3 regions of the Streptomyces sp. NPDC048353 genome follow, and region 1 is predicted to be linked to each of the others. Evidence: riboswitches for the same ligand, from Rfam matches in the RefSeq annotation. Region 1 holds a riboswitch; each other region holds the start of a gene.
The links. Region 1 has a riboswitch for cobalamin ahead of ACZ6RC_RS03045 (prenyltransferase/squalene oxidase repeat-containing protein). Riboswitches for the same ligand answer to the same signal wherever they lie in the genome.
Positions count from the first base shown of each region.

Region 2: linked by a shared signal. The riboswitch ahead of ACZ6RC_RS13945 (acyl-CoA thioesterase) and the one ahead of ACZ6RC_RS03045 (prenyltransferase/squalene oxidase repeat-containing protein) in region 1 are both predicted to bind cobalamin.
Region 3: linked by a shared signal. The riboswitch ahead of ACZ6RC_RS17110 (energy-coupling factor ABC transporter permease) and the one ahead of ACZ6RC_RS03045 (prenyltransferase/squalene oxidase repeat-containing protein) in region 1 are both predicted to bind cobalamin.

Region 1 is NZ_JBVJGU010000001.1:681,335-687,878, reverse strand. Features, by position in the region: gene ACZ6RC_RS03060 (ferredoxin) at 1-36, opposite strand, end outside; gene ACZ6RC_RS03055 (aldehyde dehydrogenase) at 36-1,505, opposite strand; gene ACZ6RC_RS03050 (MBL fold metallo-hydrolase) at 1,648-2,685, shown strand; cobalamin riboswitch at 2,920-3,044, shown strand; gene ACZ6RC_RS03045 (prenyltransferase/squalene oxidase repeat-containing protein) at 3,086-4,342, shown strand; gene ACZ6RC_RS03040 (SCO2322 family protein) at 4,339-5,064, shown strand; gene ACZ6RC_RS03035 (energy-coupling factor transporter transmembrane component T) at 5,061-6,236, shown strand; gene ACZ6RC_RS03030 (ABC transporter ATP-binding protein) at 6,233-6,544, shown strand, end outside.
Region 2 is NZ_JBVJGU010000003.1:810,523-817,066, forward strand. Features, by position in the region: gene ACZ6RC_RS13930 (FecCD family ABC transporter permease) at 1-401, opposite strand, end outside; gene ACZ6RC_RS13935 (ABC transporter substrate-binding protein) at 391-1,410, opposite strand; gene ACZ6RC_RS13940 (MFS transporter) at 1,617-2,966, shown strand; cobalamin riboswitch at 2,984-3,208, shown strand; gene ACZ6RC_RS13945 (acyl-CoA thioesterase) at 3,274-3,741, shown strand; gene ACZ6RC_RS13950 (methylmalonyl-CoA mutase family protein) at 3,896-5,704, shown strand; gene scpA (methylmalonyl-CoA mutase) at 5,704-6,544, shown strand, end outside.
Region 3 is NZ_JBVJGU010000004.1:416,763-423,306, forward strand. Features, by position in the region: gene ACZ6RC_RS17095 (ATP-binding cassette domain-containing protein) at 93-938, opposite strand; gene cbiQ (cobalt ECF transporter T component CbiQ) at 935-1,684, opposite strand; gene ACZ6RC_RS17105 (energy-coupling factor ABC transporter substrate-binding protein) at 1,691-2,041, opposite strand; gene ACZ6RC_RS17110 (energy-coupling factor ABC transporter permease) at 2,041-2,739, opposite strand; cobalamin riboswitch at 2,769-2,977, opposite strand; gene ACZ6RC_RS17115 (PTS-dependent dihydroxyacetone kinase phosphotransferase subunit DhaM) at 3,050-3,457, opposite strand; gene dhaL (dihydroxyacetone kinase subunit DhaL) at 3,498-4,139, opposite strand; gene dhaK (dihydroxyacetone kinase subunit DhaK) at 4,379-5,371, opposite strand.

The DNA of each region.
Region 1 (6,544 bases):
CCCCCGGTCGACCTCGACGTGCCAGCGGTCGCCCATCACGCCCCACCCGGCCCCTCGTACCCGGCCGGCAGGTGGATCATCTTGTGCTCCAGGTACTCGCCGAAGCCCTCGGGCCCGAACTCCCGGCCCAGGCCGGAGTTCTTGTAGCCCCCGAACGGGCCGAGCATGTCGAGGCTGAAGGTGTTCACGTTGAAGGTGCCGGTCCGCACCCGCCGGGCGAAGTCGATGCCGTGCTCCACGTCCCCGGTCCAGACGCTGCCGCTGAGGCCGTAGTCGGAGTCGTCGGCGATCCGGAGCGCCTCCTCCTCGTCGCCGTACGGCAGGAGGCAGATGACCGGCCCGAAGATCTCCTCACGCGCGATGCGCATGGAGTTGTCGACGTCGCCGAAGAGCGTCGGCTCGACGTACCAGCCGCGCTCCAGGCCGGCGGGGCGGCCGCCGCCCGCGAGGACCTTGGCGCCCTCCTCCTGGCCGATGCCGATGTAGTCGAGGGAACGCTGCTGCTGACGGCGGGCGACGAGCGGGCCGACCTGGGTGGCCGGATCGAGCGGGTCGCCCACCACCAGCGCGCCCGCGGCGGCGGCGAGCGCCTCGGCGATCTCGTCGTAGCGGTTGCGCGGCGCGAGGATCCGGGTCTGGGCGACGCACGCCTGGCCGTTGTTCATCCAGGCCGCCGGGACGATCCCGGCGACGGCGGTCGCCACGTCGGCGTCGGGCAGGATGACGGCGGCCGACTTGCCGCCCAGTTCGAGGGTGACGCGGGTGAGGTTGCGGGAGGCGACCTCCATCACGCGCTTTCCGGCCGCGACCGACCCGGTGAAGGAGACCTTGTCGACCCCGGGGTGCCCGACCAGGTACTCGCTGACCTCGCGGTCGGCCGGCAGGATGCTCAGGACCCCGTCGGGGAGTCCGGCCTCGGCCGCGATCTCGCCCAGGATGTACGAGTCGAGGGGGGATTCCGGCGACGGCTTCAGGACCACCGTGCAGCCGGCCAGCAGCGCCGGGCCGAGCTTCGCCGCCGCCGTGAACTGCGGGACGTTCCACGGCACCACGGCCGCGACCACGCCCACCGGTTCACGCCGCACCATGATCGGCCCGAGGACCCCGGCGCGCCGCGACTCGTAGGTGAACTCCCGGGCGACGGTGATCGCGGAGTCCCACACCATCATCGCGCCGAGCGCCTGGGCGAGCACGCTCCAGGAGTACGGGGAGCCGTTCTGCGCGCTGATCGAGCGGGCGATCTCCTCGTGGCGTACGGCGATGGCGTCCTTGATCCGGGTGACGACCTCGATCCGCTCCTCCAGCGTCGCCCGGGGCCAGGGGCCGTGGTCGAAGGCCTCCCGGGCGGCGGCGACGGCCCGGTCGACATCGGCCCGCGAGGCGTGCGGCACGCGGCCGACGACCTCCTCGGTGTGGGGCGAGATCACCTCGATGACCTCGCTGCCCAGGGGATCGGTCAACCGCCCGCCGACGAAAAGCCTTCCGTGCTCCACAAGCTCGGTCATGACCGACTGCCTCCCGGAACCCGCGACGTTATCTGACTGTGTTTCAGAACTGATACCAGTTCTACTTATGATGGGCAATGCTCGAACGGATGCCGTCGGATGCCGTGCCGTCGCGGCGCAAGCCGCGGAGAGATGAGGGCCCATGAGCCAGGTGACCGAGCACGGCGGAGGCGTCTGGTCCCTCCGCGTCCCCATCCCGGACAACCCGCTCGGCCACACCCTGGTCCACGTCGTCGACACGGACCGCGGCCCCGTCCTGATCGACACCGGCTGGGACGACCCCGCCTCCTGGGACGAACTGGCCGCCGGGCTCGCCGCCCTGGGCACCTCCGTGGGGGACGTCCACGGCGTCGTCATCACCCACCACCACCCCGACCACCACGGCCTGTCCGGCCGGGTACGGGAGGCGTCCGGCGCGTGGATCGCGATGCACGCCGCCGACACCGCCGTCGTCCGCCGCACCCGCGAGTCGGAGCCCGAGGTCTGGCTCGACTACCTCGCCCGCAAACTCGCCGCCGTCGGCGCCCCCGAGGAGCACACCGCTCCGCTCCTCGCCGCCCGCGGGAGCGGCCGGATGCGGACCCTGCCCGGGCTGCGCTCGGCCCTGCCCGACCGCGAGATCGTCCCCGGCGAGCTCCTGGACCTCGCCGGGCGGCGGCTGCGCGCCGTCTGGACCCCGGGCCACACCCCCGGCCACGTCTGCCTGCACCTGGAGGAGGCCCACCCGGCGGGGTTGCCCGGCCACGGCCGTCTCTTCTCCGGTGACCACCTGCTCCCCGGGATCTCGCCGCACATCGGCCTCTACGAGGACCCGGACGACGACACCGTCACCGACCCCCTCGGCGACTACCTCGACTCGCTGGAGCGGATCGGCCGCCTCGGCGTCGCCGAGGTGCTCCCGGCCCACCAGTACGCCTTCTCCGACGCGGCCGGTCGGGTCCGCGAACTCCTCGTCCACCACGAGGAGCGGCTGACCGGCCTCCTCGGCCTGCTCGCCGCCCCCCTCACCCCGTGGCAGCTCGCCGAGCGGATGGAGTGGAACCGCCCCTGGGAGCAGATCCCCTACGGCTCCCGGACCATCGCGGTCAGCGAGGCCGAGGCGCATCTGCGGCGGCTGGTGAAGCTGGGCCGCGCGGAACCGGTGCCCGGCTCGGACCCGGTGGCGTACGTCGCCGTCTGAGGCGGCACGCCGACGGGCCGGGGCGGACGGGGGCACGCCGACGGGCGCGGCGGGGGGACAGGGCGGGGGCGGGGGCCGGGGCGCTCCGCGGGGGCCGGCCCGGGCACGGGCGCGTCGCCGACGGGGCCGGACCGCGGGCGCCGGCCCCGCCCCCGGTGTGAGGCACCTCGCACTCCCCGGCCGCCCCCGCTACGGGCCGGTAGAGTGGGCCCGTCGTCATCATGCCCGTACGGGGGGAAGCCGGTGGAAATCCGGCACTGACCCGCAACCGTGAGCCACCCCGCGTGGTGAGTCGGAATGCCCCGCCCGGGACGTGAACGCCGGCACCGTCGAGGAATACGGAGCCGAGCCTGGTGCCCTTGCGCGTGCCGGTCCTCGGCCGCAGGAGAGGCCAGCACCCATGACCACCGTCCGCCGCGGCGCCGCCGCGTTCGCAGCCGCCGCGCTGCTCTGCACCGGAACGGCTGCCGTCGCGTCCGCCGCGCCCTCCCCGACCCCGGCTCCCGCGATCCCCTCCGGGCTGTACGGCACGAAGGACCCGACGTACGACGGCGTCTGGCGCCAGTCGCTCGCCTTCATCGCCCAGCGGACCAACGGCGTCCAGCCCGCCGAGCAGGCCGTGAGCTGGCTCCAGCGGCAGCAGTGCGACAGCGGCGCCTTCTCCTCGTACCGCCCCGACCCCACCAAGCCGTGCGCCCCGGCCACCATGCTGGACACCAACGCCACCGCCGTCGCCGTGCAGGCGCTCTCCGGCGTCAAGCGCGACAGCGCCGACCCCGAGGCCCTCGCCAAGGCCGCCACCGCGGGCGCGGGCTGGCTGAAGGGCGTGCAGAACAAGGACGGCGGCTGGGGCTACAACCCCGGCAGCCCCAGTGACGCCAACTCCACCTCGATCGTGATCGGCGCCCTCGCCGCCCTCGGCGAGAAGCCGGGCGAGGTCGAGTCCGCCGACGGGAAGACGCCGTACGACGCGCTGCTCGGCTTCGCCCTCCCCTGCACCGACAAGGACGGCCCGGGCGCCTTCGCCTACCAGCCGGACAAGGCCGGCAAGCTCCTCGCGAACGCCGACGCCACCGCGGCCGCCACGCTCGCCGGGCTCGGCAAGGGCGTCACCGCCCGCGGCGTGAAGCCCGCCCAGGCCCCCGCCTGCGTCGGCCAGCCCCGGCAGACGGTCGAGCGGGCCGCCCGCAACGGCGCCTCCTACCTGGCCGGCGCGCTGGCGAAGACCGGGCACCTGAACACGCCGCCGATGCCGGGCGCCGCCGAGTCGGCCCCGCTCCCGGACTACGGCAACACCGCCGACGCCGTCGTCGCGCTCGCCGCGACCGGCGCCACCGAGCAGGCCACCGGGGCGCTGACCTGGCTGGAGAAGAACTCCGCCGCCTGGGCCAAGGAGAACGGCCCGGCCGCCTACGCCCAGCTGGTCTTCGCCGCCAACGCGATGGGCGCCGACCCGCGTGCCTTCGGCTCGGCCGACCTCCTCGCGCAGCTCGCCGCCACCGGCCCGGCGCCGCAGTCCTCGCCGTCCGCCTCCGCGGACGACCGGAAGGCCGCGGAGGACGGGGACTCCGGCTCCTTCAACATCTGGTGGATCGTCGGCATCGGCACGGTGGTCGGCGTAGGCATCGGCTTCCTGCTGAGCGGCCGCAAGAAGTGAGGTCCCGGCGCTCCTCCGCCGCCGCGGCCGTCACGGCCGCGGCGGTCGCCGTCCTGGCCGCGTCCGTCGCCACCCCCGCCCACGCCGGGACCGGATACCGCTACTGGTCCTTCTGGGAAGGCGACGGCGCCGGCCGGTGGACGTACGCCACCCTCGGCCCGGCGAGCGCGCGGCCCGCCGACGGCGCGGCGATCGGCTTCCGCTTCGCGGTCAGCCAGGACACGAAGGACGCCACCCGGCCGTCCGCGGCCGCCGACTTCGCGCGGATCTGCGCCGGTACGGAGGAGAAGCCGGACACCAAGCGGATCGCGGTCGTCGTCGACTTCGGCACCGCGGCCGACGCCCCCGGGGGCGAGACGCCCCCGGACCCGGCGCTCAAGACCGGCTGCGCGCGGCTCCACGAGGACGCGACGGGCGCGGAGGCGCTGGCGGCGGTGGCGAAGCCGCTGCGGTACGACAGCGCGGCGATGCTCTGCGGGATCGAGGGCTACCCCGCGAAGGGCTGCGGCGAGCAGGTCGCCGGGACGCCGACGTCCTCCGGGACCGGCTCGGAGACGGCCGGGACCGCGAAGCCCGAACGGACCGGCCCGACGTCCTCGGCCACCGCCGCCGACGGCGGCGCGGGGAACGACGGCGGGCCCGCCCTCGGGATCGCCGCCGGTGGAGCGGCCGTCCTCGTCCTCGGTGGCGCGGCGGTCTGGAAGGCCCGCCGCCGCGCATGATCCGTGCCCCCGAGGCGAACCGTTCCAACGCCCTGCACGCGGGCGCCTGGTGGCTCTGGGCGCTCGGTCTCGCCGTGGCCGCCTCCCGTACCACCAACCCGCTGCTCCTCGGTCTGATCGTCGGGGTCGCGGGCTATGTCGTCGCGGCGCGCCGCACCGACGCGCCCTGGGCCCGTTCGTACGGCGCGTTCGTGAAGCTCGGCCTGTTCGTGGTGGGCCTGCGCGTGGCCTTCTCGGTCGTCCTCGGCTCGCCGATCCCCGGCACCCACGAGCTGTTCACGCTGCCCGAACTTCCCTTGCCCGACTGGGCCCAGGGCGTCCGGATCGGGGGTCGGGTCACCGCCGAGCAGATCGTCTTCGCGGTGTACGACGGGGCGAAGCTGGCGACGCTGCTCATCTGCGTCGGCGCGGCGAACGCGCTCGCCAACCCGGCCCGGCTCCTCAAGTCGCTGCCGGGGGCGCTGTACGAGGCCGGGGTCGCCGTCGTCGTGGCGATGACGTTCGCGCCGAACATGGTCGCCGACGTGGTCCGCCTCCGCACGGCCCGGCGGCTGCGCGGCCGCCCGACGGGCGGGGTGCGGGCGGTGCTCCAGATCGGGCTGCCCGTCCTCGAAGGCGCGCTGGAACGGTCGGTCGCGGTGGCGGCGTCCATGGACGCGCGGGGGTACGGGCGGACCGCGCGGGTCCCGGCGGCGGTGCGGCGGACCACGAACGTGCTGACGCTGGGCGGCCTGCTCGGGGTGTGCGCCGGTTCGTACGGGCTGCTGGCGGCGGAGGGCGCCGGCTACGGCCTCCCGCTGGTCGGCGCCGGTCTCGCCGCCGCCGTGGCCGGTCTGTGGCTCGGCGGCCGGCGGACGGTGCGCACCCGCTACCGCCCCGACCGCTGGGGCGTGCGGGCCTGGGTGGTCGCGGGCTCGGGAGTGGCGGTGGCGGCGTTGCTGATCGCGGCGGACGCCTCCGCGCCCGAGGCGCTCCGGCCGGGAGTCGTGCCGCTCGTACCGCCGACGCTGCCGGTGTGGCCGGCGCTCTCGGTGCTGGTGGGCCTGGTGCCCGCGTTCGTGGCCCCGGTGCCCGCCCCCGCCCCCGCCTCCGCTTCCCCTCCCGCTGCCGCGCCCGGACCCGCTTCCGGGTCCGCTTCCGTCGCCGCGTCCAAGGAGTCCCGAACCCCGTGATCCGCTTCGAGAACGTCTCGGTGACGTACGGGGACGCCGACGCGCCCACCCTGCGGAACCTGGACGTGACCGTCCCCGAGGGCGAGCTGGTGCTGCTCGTCGGCCCGTCCGGTGTCGGCAAGTCGACACTGCTCGGCGCGGTGTCGGGTCTCGTCCCGCACTTCACCGGCGGGACGCTGAGCGGCCGGGTCACGGTCGCGGGCCGGGACACCCGGACGCACAAGCCGCGCGAACTGGCCGACGTGGTGGGCACGGTGGGCCAGGACCCGCTGGCGCACTTCGTCACGGACACGGTCGAGGACGAGCTG
Region 2 (6,544 bases), on a different contig from region 1:
AGCGAGTCGACGATCGGGGGCAGGGGCTCGACGTCGAGACCGAGACGGGTGCCGAAGACGCGGGCGAGGCCCTCCCATTCGACCTCGGCGGCGCCGACGCGCAGCGCGGCCGCCATGGATCCGGCCAGGACGGCGAGGACGAGGAGCAGGAGGACCCCGCGGCCGGCCGGGGACGAGGGGAGGACGACGGACGAGAGGACCGGCGAGGTCCCCGGGGCCGCGGAGGATCGGCGGTCGGTACGGGCGAACCAGGGGGCCCGCCGGGTGGCCGGCCGCCCCGCCGGGAGCCCGTCCGCCTTGGGTCGGTCCCCCCGGGGCCCGTCCGGGGCGGGTCCGGCCTCGACGGCGGGATCCGTCGCCACGCGGCCGCGCGCCCGGGGGCTCAGCAGGTCAGCGGGCATGGCCGAGGTCCTTGATTCCCCGGGCGAGGAGTCCGAGTGCGTGGACGGAGCGCACGGACGGGTCCAGTTCGATGCCCGGGACCTCGATGATCCGGTCGTCACGGACCGCGGGCAGCCGGGAGATCACGGGGTGCGCGGTCATCGTGGCGCGCTTCTCGGCCGCGCTGTCGCCGGGTCGGCCACGCTCGGACAGGTCGCCGATCACGATGATGTCGGGGTCACGCTCGGCGACCTCCTCCCAGGTGACCTCCGGCCAGTCCTCCTCGACGTCGTCGAAGGCGTTCCTGGCGCCGACGATCCGGCTCATCTCGCTGGGCAGACCGGTTCCGCCGGCGACGTACGGCATGCCGTTGAAGACGGAGTAGAGGTAGACGACGGTGGGCCGCTCCGCGCTCGCGGCCCCGGGGGCCTCGGCGGCGGCCCCCCTCGCCCGGGCGACGGCCGCGCGCTGCTCGGCGGCCAGTGCGGCAGCCCGCTGGCGGACGCCGAAGACCGTGCCGAGGTTCTCGTAGTCGGAGAAGAGCAGGTCGAACGGGGTTCTGCCGGCGGGGTTGTGCTGCGGGCAGTCCACGGCGCTGACAAAGGTGGGGACCTTGAGGGCGCCGAGTTCCTCGCGGGTGCCGGCGCGGTCCTTGGTGAGGAGGTCCGCGGAGCCGGCGACCACGAAGTCCGGCGCGGCGGCGCGGAGTTGCTCGCCGGTCGCGATCTTCGGAGCGATCACCGGGACCGACGCGTACGCCGTCCGGTACCGCGCGGGGATCTTGGTCTTGAGGTTGGCGGTGCCCGCCATCCGCTCCTGGAGGCCGAGTTCGAGCAGCGTCTCGGTGGAGGCCTGATCGAGGGCGACGGCGCGCTGGGGCGGTTCGGCGAGGGAGAGGGGGCGCCCGCAGCTGGTGAGGGCGGCCGATCCGGCGGCAGGTGGCGCGACGGGGCCGGGGCGGGCGGTGGAGCAGCCGGCGGTGGCGAGGGCGAGAGCCAGGGCGAGGCCGAGGCGGGCGGGATGACGCATGGGTCTCTCCGGTGGGACGAGGGCGGGGTGGGTTGCGACGGGCCGGGGGCCGGGGGCGACGGGCGGGCAGGGGTGTGGCGGGGCAGCGGGGCACCGGGTGCGAGGGCGCCGCGTTCGAAGAGTACTGTAATGGCAATCATTTTCATTAACGACCCCGGGGGCGTCGTCGCGGACCTCGCCCCCCTCGCCGAGGAGCACCCCACATCGTGGTCACCCCATCCACCGCCACCGCGGCCAAGTCCCCTGACGCACCGCCGCGTTCGGTCCTGCGCGACCTCGCCTTCCTGCGCCTCTGGGCGGGCACCACCGCCTCCGGTCTCGCGACCTGGGCGCTGCCCTTCGTCCTCGGGCTCGCCGTCCTCCACCGCGATCTGGGCGCCACCGGGCTCGGCCTGGTCCTCGCCGCCCGCACCGCCGGGTTCCTCCTCGCGGTCGCCGTCGGCGGCGTGCTCGCCGACCGGCACGCGCGCCGCGCCGTCGTCTTCTGGTCCGCCCTCGCGGCGGCGGTCGCCTCGCCCCTCCTCGCGGCCGGCCTCGGGCACTCCCTCGTGCTGATGACGGCCGCCGCGGCGCTCGCGGGCGCCGGACAGGGCGCCTGCCGCCCGGCGTTCCAGGCGCTCACGGCCGAGACCGTCCAGCCGGAGCGCCGTCAGCAGGCGAACGCCGCCATGACGATGGCCGTCCGGTCCGCCACGCTCGCCGGGCCCGCGCTGACCGCACTGCTCGCGGCCTTCCTCGACGTCGCGTCGCTGCTGCTGGGCATCGGGCTGCTCTGGCTGGTCGCGGCGCTGGTCCCGGCGAGGGGAGGCAGGGGCACCGCCGGCAGCACGACCTCCGCCCCCACGACCGCGGCCCCCGCCCCCACGACCCCGCACCCGTCCGACCCCGCCCGACACACCGGGCCCCGCACCGGACCGGACGCCCCGCACCGCCCTGGCTTCCGTGCCGAGTTCGTCGAGGGCATACGCGAGGCCCGGCGCCACCCCTGGTTCCTCGCCGGTCTCGCCGCCCTGGTCGCCGTCATCGCCCTCGGCTACTCCGCCACCAGCGTCGCCCTCCCCCTGATCAGCCGGGACCGTTACGGCACCGAGTGGGTGCTCGCCGCGGCCATGACCGCGTACACCGTCGGCGCGCTCGGCGGCGCCCTGTTCATCGCCCGCGTCCGGCCGCGGTCCCAGGGCTGGGCCGCTTTCGCCGGCCTCGCGGCGTACGGCTTCGCCCCGCTCAGCCTGGTGCTGCCGGTCCACCCCGCGGTGGTGGTCGGCGCGTACGCCGTCGCGGGGATCGGCATCGAGCTGTTCAACGTGCCCTGGTTCACGGCCACGCAGCGCGAGGTCGCGCCGGACAAGCTGGCCCGGGTCTCCTCGCTGGACTTCCTCGTCTCCTACGGTCTGGCGCCGGTCGGTCTCGCCCTGATCGCCCCGGCCATCGGCCTCCTCGGCGTCACGCCCGTCCTCGCGGCGTGCGCCGCCGCCTGCTTCTTCGTCCCGGCCGCCGCGTGCCTGGTGCCCGGCGCACGGCACTTCGCGCGGCCGGCCCCGGAGACCACGGACTGACGGGCCGCGCAGGACGTAGTCTGGAGCGCGCAGCTGGTTCGCCCCGTCCGCCAGGCGGGAGGCGTCGTAAGAGGGAACCCGGTGGGAATCCGGGACTGCCCCGCAGCGGTGAGCGGGAACGACCGCCGTCATACGCACTGGGCCCGGCAAGGGCCTGGGAAGCGACGGCCAGTAGGAGACCGCCGGTCGAACCGGTGGACACGCCCGCGAGTCCGAAGACCTGCCCGTTGCCCGCGCACCCGGCCTCCGGGCTCCCCGGCCCCGTGCGCGCGGATCCGACCGCCGCGACTCGCGAAGGAGAGTTGACGTGGCCGACCACGCCGCCACCCTGCCGTCCCCCGTCCGCAAGACCCCGGCCGATTCCCGGGTGACCCTCGCCCACATCATGAGCGAGCACGACACGAACCTGTACGGGACCATCCACGGCGGGGTCGTGATGAAGCTCATCGACGACGCCGCCGCGGCGGCCGCCGGGCGCCACGCGGACGGTCCCGCCGTGACCGTGTCGGTCGACCGGATGACCTTCCTCGCCCCCGTCCGCTCCGGCGACCTGCTGAGCGTCCACGCCGAACTCGTCCGGGCCGGCCGCACGTCGATGACCGCCGAGGTCCGTGTCACCGCCGAACGCTGGAACGCCTCCGGCCCGACCGCCGAGGTCGCCACCGGCCGTCTCAGCTTCGTCGCCGTCGACGCCGACGGGCGCCCCCGCCCCGTACCGGCGCTCGACCTGCCCGACCCGGCGCTCGACCTGCCCGCTCCGGCCGGCGCCGAGTGACCGGTGGGCGCCGGGTGACGGCCGGCTGACGGCGCTCCCGCCGCCCCGTTCATATAGAACGGATCCGCCCGGAGCTTCAAGAGCGTCCAGGAGAGGGCAAGGTCACAGCTGTGCGGACTGCTGCTCCTTTGTTCCCCTGACCTAGCATCCGAGCATGACAGTCCTTCCCGACGACGGGCTTGCCCTCGCCGCCGATTTCTCCGACGCGTCCCGTGAGCAGTGGCAGGGCCTGGTGGCCGGCGTCCTGCGCAAGTCGGGCAAGGACGTCGAAGGCGCGGCAGCCGAGGACGCCCTGTCCACCACGCTGGAGGACGGGCTTCGCGTCCGTCCGCTGTACGCGGCCGACGACGCCGCGCCCGAGGCCGGCTTCCCCGGGTTCGCCCCGTTCGTGCGGGGCGGCCGCCCCGAGGGCGGCACCCTCGGCGGCTGGGACGTACGGCAACGGCACACGGCCGCCGACGGCGCGGCGGTGCTGGGGGACCTGGAGAACGGCGTCACCTCGCTCTGGCTGGTCGTCGGCGAGGGCGGCATCCCGACGGAGGCCCTCGACACGGTCCTCGACGGCGTCTACCTCGACCTCGCGCCCGTCGCCCTCGACGCGGGCGACCGGACCGAGGACGCCGCGGCGGAGTTGCTGCGGCTGTACGAGCGCCGTGGCGTCGCCCCCGAGGCGGCGCGCGGCACCCTGGGCGCCGACCCCCTCGGCCTCGAAGCCCGTACGGGACGGTCGTCCGGCTTCGCACCGGTCGCCGCGCTCGCCCGGCGGTGCGCCGAGGAATACCCGGGGCTGCGGGCGCTGACCGTCGACGCCCTGCCGTACCACGAGGCCGGCGGTTCCGCCGCGGAGGAGCTCGGCTGCTCGCTGGCGACCGGCGTCGCCTATCTGCGGCAGCTGACCGACGCGGGCCTGGACATCGAGCAGGCCTGTGGCCAGCTGGAGTTCCGTTACGCCGCCACCGCCGACCAGTTCCTCACCATCGCGAAGCTGCGGGCGGCGCGCCGGCTGTGGGCCCGGGTCGCGGAGGCCTGCGGGGCGAGCGGCGCGGGCGGGCAGATCCAGCACGCCGTGACCTCGCCGGTGATGATGACCCGCCGCGACCCGTGGGTGAACATGCTGCGCACGACGGTGGCGACCCTGGCCGCCGGGGTGGGCGGGGCCGACGCGGTCACCGTGCTCCCCTTCGACCACGCGCTCGGGCTGCCGGACGCCTTCGCGCGCCGGATCGCCCGCAACACCTCGACCATCCTGATCGAGGAGTCGCACCTGTCCCGGGTGATCGACCCGGCGGGCGGCTCCTGGTACGTCGAACGCCTCACGGACGAACTCGCCCACGTGGGCTGGGAGTTCTTCCGCACCCTCGAACGTGCGGGCGGGCAGGCGGCCGCGCTGCGGTCCGGCATGGTCCGGGACCGCCTCGCCGCGACCTGGTCCGCCCGGGGCGCGAAGCTCGCCACCCGCCGCGAACCGGTCACCGGCGTCAGCGAGTTCCCGCACCTGACCGAGAAGCCCGTCGTCCGCGAGCCCGCGCCCGCCCCGCCGTCCGGCGGGCTGCCCCGCGTCCGGCGCGACGACGCGTACGAGGCGCTGCGCGCCCGCTCCGACGCGCACCTCGCCGCGACGGGCGCCCGCCCCCGCGTCTTCCTCGCCACCCTCGGCCCCGCCGCCGCGCACACGGCGCGGGCCACGTTCGCCGCCAACTTCTTCCAGGCGGGCGGCATCGAGGCCGTCGCGGAAGGCACCTTCGAGGAGAGCGGAGCGGCCGAGGTCTGCCTCTGCTCCAGCGACGCGCTCTACGAGGAGGGGGCCGCGGCGCTCGCCGGGGAGCTGCGGGCGGCGGGGGCCGGTCACGTGTTCCTCGCGGGCCGCCCCGGACCGTATCCGGACGCCGACACGTACGTCTTCGCCGGCTGTGACGCCGTCGCCGTGCTCTCCGCCACGCTCGACCGCATGGGAGTCTCCTGATGTCCATCCCCGATTTCTCCGCGATCGACCTGGGGACCCCGGCCGCGCACGGCAGCGCCGACGACTGGCGGACGGCGGTCAAGAAGGCGGCCGGCGGTGACGACCTGCTCTGGGAGACCCCGGAGGGCATCGCCGTCAAGCCGCTCTACACCGGTCGGGACCTGGAGGGCCTGGACTTCCTGGGCACCTACCCGGGCATGGCGCCGTACCTCCGCGGCCCGTACCCGACGATGTACGTCAACCAGCCCTGGACGATCCGGCAGTACGCGGGATTCTCCACCGCCGAGGAGTCCAACGCCTTCTACCGGCGCAACCTGGCGGCCGGGCAGAAGGGCCTGTCGGTCGCCTTCGACCTGCCGACCCACCGCGGATACGACAGCGACCACCCGCGGGTGACCGGCGACGTCGGCATGGCGGGGGTGGCCATCGACTCGATCTACGACATGCGGCAGCTCTTCGACGGCATCCCGCTGGACAAGATGACCGTGTCGATGACGATGAACGGCGCCGTGCTGCCGGTGCTGGCGCTGTACATCGTGGCGGCCGAGGAGCAGGGCGTGCCGCCCGAGAAGCTGGCCGGGACCATCCAGAACGACATCCTCAAGGAGTTCATGGTCCGCAACACGTACATCTATCCGCCGAAGCCGTCGATGCGGATCATCTCCGACATCTTCGCCTTCACCTCGCAACGGATGCCCCGCTACAACTCCATCTCGATCTCCGGCTACCACATCCAGGAGGCCGGGGCGACGGCCGACCTGGAGCTGGCGTACACGCTCGCCGACGGCGTGGAGTACATCCGGGCCGGGCGCGAGGCGGGTCTGGACGTGGACGCGTTCG
Region 3 (6,544 bases), on a different contig from region 1:
CTGCGCTACGTCGGTGGGCGAGGGCCGGGGATGAGCTTTCCGGGGCCGTGTCCCCCCGGCGCCCCCCCCCCCCGCCCCCGACCTGTCGGTCCCTACCGGCGGCCCACTTCCGCCCACGCGTCCAGCTCCTCCGCCGTGCGCGGACCGTCCGCGTCCGGCGCCAGCAGACCGTGGGCCCGCAGCAGCCGGGAGACCGCCATGCCCCAGGGCCGGCGCAGCCGCGCCGCCGTGAGCAGTGCGTCGTCGGCGAGGAGCTCCGTGATCGGCCCGGTCCGCAGGCCCTGCGGGGAGAGCACCGCCGCCTCGTCCGCCCAGCGCAGCGCCAGGTCGACGTCGTGGGTCGCCATGACCACCGTCGTCCCCGCGTCCCGCAGCCGCCCCAGCACCTCCAGGAGCCGCTCCTGCCCGTGCGGGTCGAGGCCGGCCGTCGGCTCGTCCATGATCAGGACACGCGGCCGCATCGCCACCGCCCCCGCGATCGCCGCCCGCTTGCGCTGCCCGTACGACAGCAGATGCGTCGGCCGGTCCTCCAGGGCCACGATGTCCAGCGCCTCCAGCGCCTCCCGCACCCGGAGCCGTACCTCCTCCTCGGGCAGCCCCAGGTTCATCGGCCCGAACGACACGTCCTGGCCCACCGAGGCCGCGAACAGCTGGTCGTCCGGATCCTGCACGACCAGCTGGACCGTCGTCCGCAGCCGGGTCAGCCCCTTGCGGTCGTACGACACCTCCTCGCCGTCCAGCCGGAGCGCGCCGCTCCCGCACCGCAGCCCCCCGCTCAGCAGCCGCAGCAGCGTCGTCTTGCCGCTGCCGTTCCTGCCCAGCAGGGCCAGCGCCCGCCCCTCGGGCACGGCGAAGTCGATCCCGTCGAGGACCGCGGGCCCGTCCTCGTAGGCGAAGCCCGCCCTGACCAGTTCCACCACGGGGGAACGAAGACTCACGGGAGGGACCTTTCCAGTACGAGAGTGAGCGCGACGAGACCGCCGAGCAGGCCGGCCGTCGCCGCCAGGAACCGGCGCGAGACGACGGCGCCGGGCACCAGGACCCGCAGGGTCCCGTCGTAGCCGCGCCCCGCGAGGCCGGACTGCAGCCGCTGCGCCCGGTCGAAGGCGCGGACGAAGGCGGTCGCCCCGAGCCCGGCGAGCGAGCGCCAGGTCGCCGCCCGGGTCGTCAGACCCAGCCGGGCCGCCTGCGCCTGGCGGATCTTCGCCATGGAGTCGAGGAGCAGAAAGCTGATCCGGTACATCACGAGGGCGACGTCCACGACGGGCGCCGGGACCCCCGCCCGTACCAGCCGCGGCAGCACGTCCGAGACGGGCGTGGTGAAGGCGAACAGCAGCACCCCGAGGGACGCGGCCGAGGTCCGCAGCAGCAGTTCACCGGCGTGGACCGGCCCGTCGGGCGCCAGGGCGACGACACCGCGCGCCCCGCCCACCTCGAAGAGCAGCGGGACCGCGCCCGTCACACAGAAGCCCAGCGGAATCCGGAACGCCCGCCACAGCTGACGGCCCGGCACCCCGGCCGGACCGAGGAGCACGGCCAGGGTGGCCGCCGCGACCAGGACCGCCCCCGGCCACGGCGGCAGGCAGACCGCGCACAGCGTCAGACCGAAGCCCAGAGCCGCCTTCTCGCACGGATGACGGCGGCGCCAGCGACTGCTGTGCGCCGCCGCGTCGATCGGCAGCATCGGCGACTACTCGTCGCCGGTCGCTGCCGCCGTCGACGGGGCTCCGGGAGCCCCGGCACGGGCCTCGCCCTGCCTGCGGCCCTTGCGCAGACCGAAGTAGTAGGCGAGGACACCGGCGCCGAGGGCCGCCTGCAGCGCGAACAGCGCCGACTCGACCTCGCCCGACGGCGGCTCGTAGAGCGGGCTGAACCACGGCTCGTAGTCGGGCGCGATCTCCGTGATCGCCACCTCCGCCTCGGCGTCGGCGCCGGCGAACGGCTCCTCCTTGTGGTCGCCGAGACCCAGCACCAGCGGGAACACGGCCAGTGCCGCGACGATGAGCAGCAGCAGCGTGTTGATCTTCGCGTTACGGCTCATCAGACGTTCGCCTCCGCCTTCTCGGTCTTCCGGGCGCCCGGGAGGAGAATCCCGAGACGGGTCAGATCGCCCTTGCTGGACTGCGTCAGCAGCCGCATCACGAGCACCGTCAGCAGACCCTCGCTGACCGCGAGCGGCAGCTGCGTGACGGCGAAGATGGAGCCGAACTTGGCGAGCGCGCCCATGACACCGCTGCCCGGATCGGGGAAGGCCAGCGCGAGCTGCACGCTGGTGACGCAGTACGTGGAGAGGTCGGCGACGAAGGCGCCGAAGAAGACGCTCACCATCAGCGGGAGGTCGAACCGCCGCAGCAGGCGGTAGATCCCGTATCCGGCCCAGGGCCCGACGATCGCCATCGAGAAGGCGTTGGCGCCGAGCGTGGTGAGCCCGCCGTGGGCGAGGAGCAGCGCCTGGAACAGCAGGGTGATCGTGCCGAGCACCGCCATCACCGGCGGCCGGAACAGGATCGCCCCCAGCCCTGTGCCGGTGGGGTGCGAGCAACTGCCCGTCACCGAAGGAATCTTGAGGGCGGACAGGACGAAGGTGAACGCGCCGGACGCGCCCAGCAGCAGGGTGGACTCGGGGTTGGCCTTGACCTCGCGGGTCAGGGCACGGACGCCGTGGACGACGAAGGGAGCGGACGCGACGCCCCAGGCGACGGCGTGCACGGGCGGTAGATAGCCCTCGGCTATATGCATGATCGGGAGACCCTCTCCAGCACCTCGTGGATGGACAACGCACCTTGGCCGGTCTCCTGGCTGACGGGTCATGCCGTCGCGGCTCCGCCTTCCCACACCGCGACGGTCTCCCGAGGCGGTGCAGTGGCTCCCTCGAAGGGTTCTCCCCGAGGGGTGGAGCCGGACTTCCCGATCACAGTGGCGAGGGCCGCACCGGTTCCACACCGGTTTCCCGTACACCAAGGCGGTGTGACATTAGTGGGTTGACCAGGCGCATCACAACACGGAGGCTTCCGCGGACGGTGTGTGACGGGTCTCTCGCGCCCCCTGCTCACTCCTTTCGGTACGTGTACGCCTCCGCTGCCGCCGCCTCCACGGCGTCCAGGTCGCCGCCCGCGCTCGCCGTGACGAGGGCGGCGATCGCCCCCTCCACGAAGGGGGCGTCCACCAGCCGGGACCCCTCGGGCAGCTCGTCGCCCTCGGCGAGGAGCGCCTTGACGGTCAGCACGGCGCTGCCCAGGTCGACGAGGAGGGCGACACCGGCCCCCCGGTCGGCTTCCCGCGCCGCCTCGGCGATCAGCTCGGAGCTCGTACCGAGGCCGCCGCCGGGGTCCCCGCCCGCGGGGACGATCGGCGCGGAGGGGCCGCCGCCCGCGATTCCCCGGGCGAGTTCGGCGACGGCGGAGGCCACGGCGGCACTGTGCGAGACGAGGACGATGCCGACCGGGCCGCCGGTCACGGGGCCACCTCCGTACCGGTGGTGCCGTCGCGACGGCGGGTCATGCGGCCACCTCCGCGAGGGCGGCGATCAGCAGGGCGGACGAGGTGGCCCCGGGGTCCTGATGCCCGATGGAGCGTTCGCCCAGGTAGCTGGCGCGGCCCTTGCGGGCCCGCAGCGGTACGGTCGCCAGCGCGCCCTGTTCGGCGGCCGCCGCGGCCGCCTCGAAGGACTCGCGCAGCGCGTCGGCCGCCGGGACGAGCGCGTCCAGCATCGTCTTGTCGCCGACCTGCGCACCACCCAGCTGGGCGACGGCGGCGACCCCGTCGGCCAGGGCCTCGGCGAAGGTCTCGCGGGTGACCGTCCCGGCGTCGCTGAGCGCCTTTCCGGTGCGGCGCAAGAGGGTGCCGTACAGCGGTCCGGAGGCCCCGCCGACGGTGGAGATAAGCCGACGCCCGGCGGTGGTGAGCACCCCGCCCGGTGTCGGGGGAGGCTCCTTCTCCAGAACCTCCGTGACGGCGGCGAAGCCCCGCTTGAGGTTGGAGCCGTGGTCGGCGTCGCCGATGGCGGAGTCCAGCTCGGTGAGGCGGTCGGCCTCGCGGTCGACGGCGGCGGCGACGGCGGCCAGCCAGGCCCGGAAGAACGCGGCATCGAGCCCGTCGGCGGGACCGGGCGCCTCCGCTCCGGCCGGCCCACCGGGCACGTCTGCCCCGGCCGGCCCGCCGGGCGCGTTCGCTCTGGCCGGCCCGCCGGGCGCGTTCGCTCCGGTCGGCCCGCCGGGCACGTCTGCTCCGGCCTGCCCGCCGGGCGCGTTCGCTCCGGTCGGCCCGCCGGGCACGTCTGCTCCGGCCTGCCCGCCGGGCGCGTTCGCTCCGGTCGGTCCCTCAGTCGCGGCCGGTCCGTCGGCTGCGGTCGGTTCGTCCACGTCGGGCACTCTCCTTCTCAGCGGCCCCAGCGCAGGGCGGGCGTCTGTACGGGTGCGTCCCACAGGCGTAGCAGTTCCTCGTCGGCCGCGCAGAGCGTTACCGAACAGCCGGCCATGTCGAGGGAGGTCACGTAGTTCCCGACGAGCGTGCGGGCGACCGGGATCCGCCGCTCGCCGAGGACCCGCTGGACCTCGGCGTTGAACCCGTACAGCTCCAGCAGCGGCGTCGCCCCCATGCCGTTGACCAGCGCGAGGACGGGGCCCGAGGGCCGCAGGTCGTCCAGGACGGCCTCGACGGCGAAGTCCGCGATCTCCCGCGAGGTCATCATCGCGCGCCGCTCGCGCCCCGGCTCGCCGTGGATGCCGATCCCCAACTCCAGCTCGCCCTCCGGCAGGGCGAAGGTGGGGCTGCCCTTGGCGGGCGTCGTACAGGCGCTCAGCGCCACGCCGAAGGAGCGCGACCGCTCGTTCACCCGCCGGGCGATCGCCTCGACCCGCTCCAGGGGCGCGCCCTCCTCGGCGGCGGCACCCGCGATCTTCTCCACGAACAGCGTCGCACCGGTGCCGCGCCGACCGGCGGTGTAGAGGCTGTCCGTCACGGCCACGTCGTCGTCGACGAGCACCTTGGCGACCTGGACGCCCTCGTCCTCGGCCAGCTCGGCGGCCATCTCGAAGTTGAGCACGTCGCCGGTGTAGTTCTTCACGACGAACAGCACACCCGCCCCGCTGTCGACCGCGGCGGCGGCCCGCACCATCTGATCGGGCACCGGAGAGGTGAACACCTCCCCGGCACAAGCGGCCGCGAGCATCCCGGGCCCCACGAACCCGGCATGCAACGGCTCATGCCCCGACCCACCCCCGGACACCAACGCCACCTTGCCCTCGACGGGCGCGTCCCGCCGCAGGACGACACGGTTCTCCACGTCGACGGTCAGCTTTGGATGAGCGGCCGCCATTCCCCGCAGCGCGTCGGGGACCACGGTCTCCGGGACGTTGATCAGCATCCTCATGGATACCTCCTGGTGAGACTGGCAGGGATGTGGCTGAACACGATTTTTGCAGGTCAGAGCATGTGAGACTGGATATCGATCTTGGTGGTTGGTTACGGCGTGGGAAGGTCTGTGCGGTACTGATGCGGACTCTCCTGACGCAGCATCAGTTTCGGGTGGCGGGGATCGGCCTCGCGGGTGCGCATCATGACGCCATTGTCGACGCGAGATCGTCTGCGCGCACTGGTGTGTCAGGGGCCGGGTCCCGGTGGCTCTGCTTCCAGCGCGTCTGCAGGGCCGGAGCCATGAGTGGGAGCGCCCCGGCGCGTAGCGCCCTCCTGCCGTGGCTTTGTACGACCCTTTCCCCCCTCATGCCCCGGCCCGCCACTGTGGCTGCCGTCGATGACATGGTGGCGGGCCGTTATGGGTGCGAAGGGGCAGTCGCGCTTGAACTCCTTCAAGACGCTGCTGCCGGGACATCCCCCGCGGGTGCGGGGAGCAATGAAGGGTTGCGCTTCCTCTATCCCCGGCAACGGGGCCATCCCTGCGGGTGCGGGGAGCGGAATGCTAACGATGTCGGCCCAACTTGGGTCACCCTCGCCGCCGCCCGGAGGTCAGTCAGTCCAGGGCCTCCTGGCTTGCTGTAAGACCGCCGGTCTCCGACTTGCCGCCAAAGCGTTTCCTTTCCCCTGCAACGTTCGTTACATCCACCAGTACGGAGCTAACGTGCCCAAGAGGGCAAGCGGGAAGGGGAAAGCGTCTCGTATGAAGGGGCGGAAAGGGCCCAAATGGCAACGCAGTTGCTTTGTGCGAGCTAGGAAGCTCGCACAAAGCGTCGGGAGCATGTTAAGTCCGCAACGGGCGTCGGCGTCCTGGAGCTATACCTACAAGCATGGGGAGCGAACGCCGTGAACTGCAGTCCTAGCGCAATCCATGTTTACCCCGAATCAGCTTCACCGCGACCAGCAAGTAGTCCTTTACCGTCTTCTCTCTCTTGCGCCCGGGGCGCCAGTAGCTGCACCTGTCGGAAGTGCCCGGCGTTTCGACAAGCAGGCACAGGGGAAACGGCGCGAAATCGGTCGCAGTCGCCCCACCTTGGGTGCCGGGTGCGCCAGTCGGCCACCACCGGGCTTGACCTCCGGCCGCCGATCTCCTTGGCGGTGGGCCGGTGACTGGTGGTCCTGGCCCCTTGAA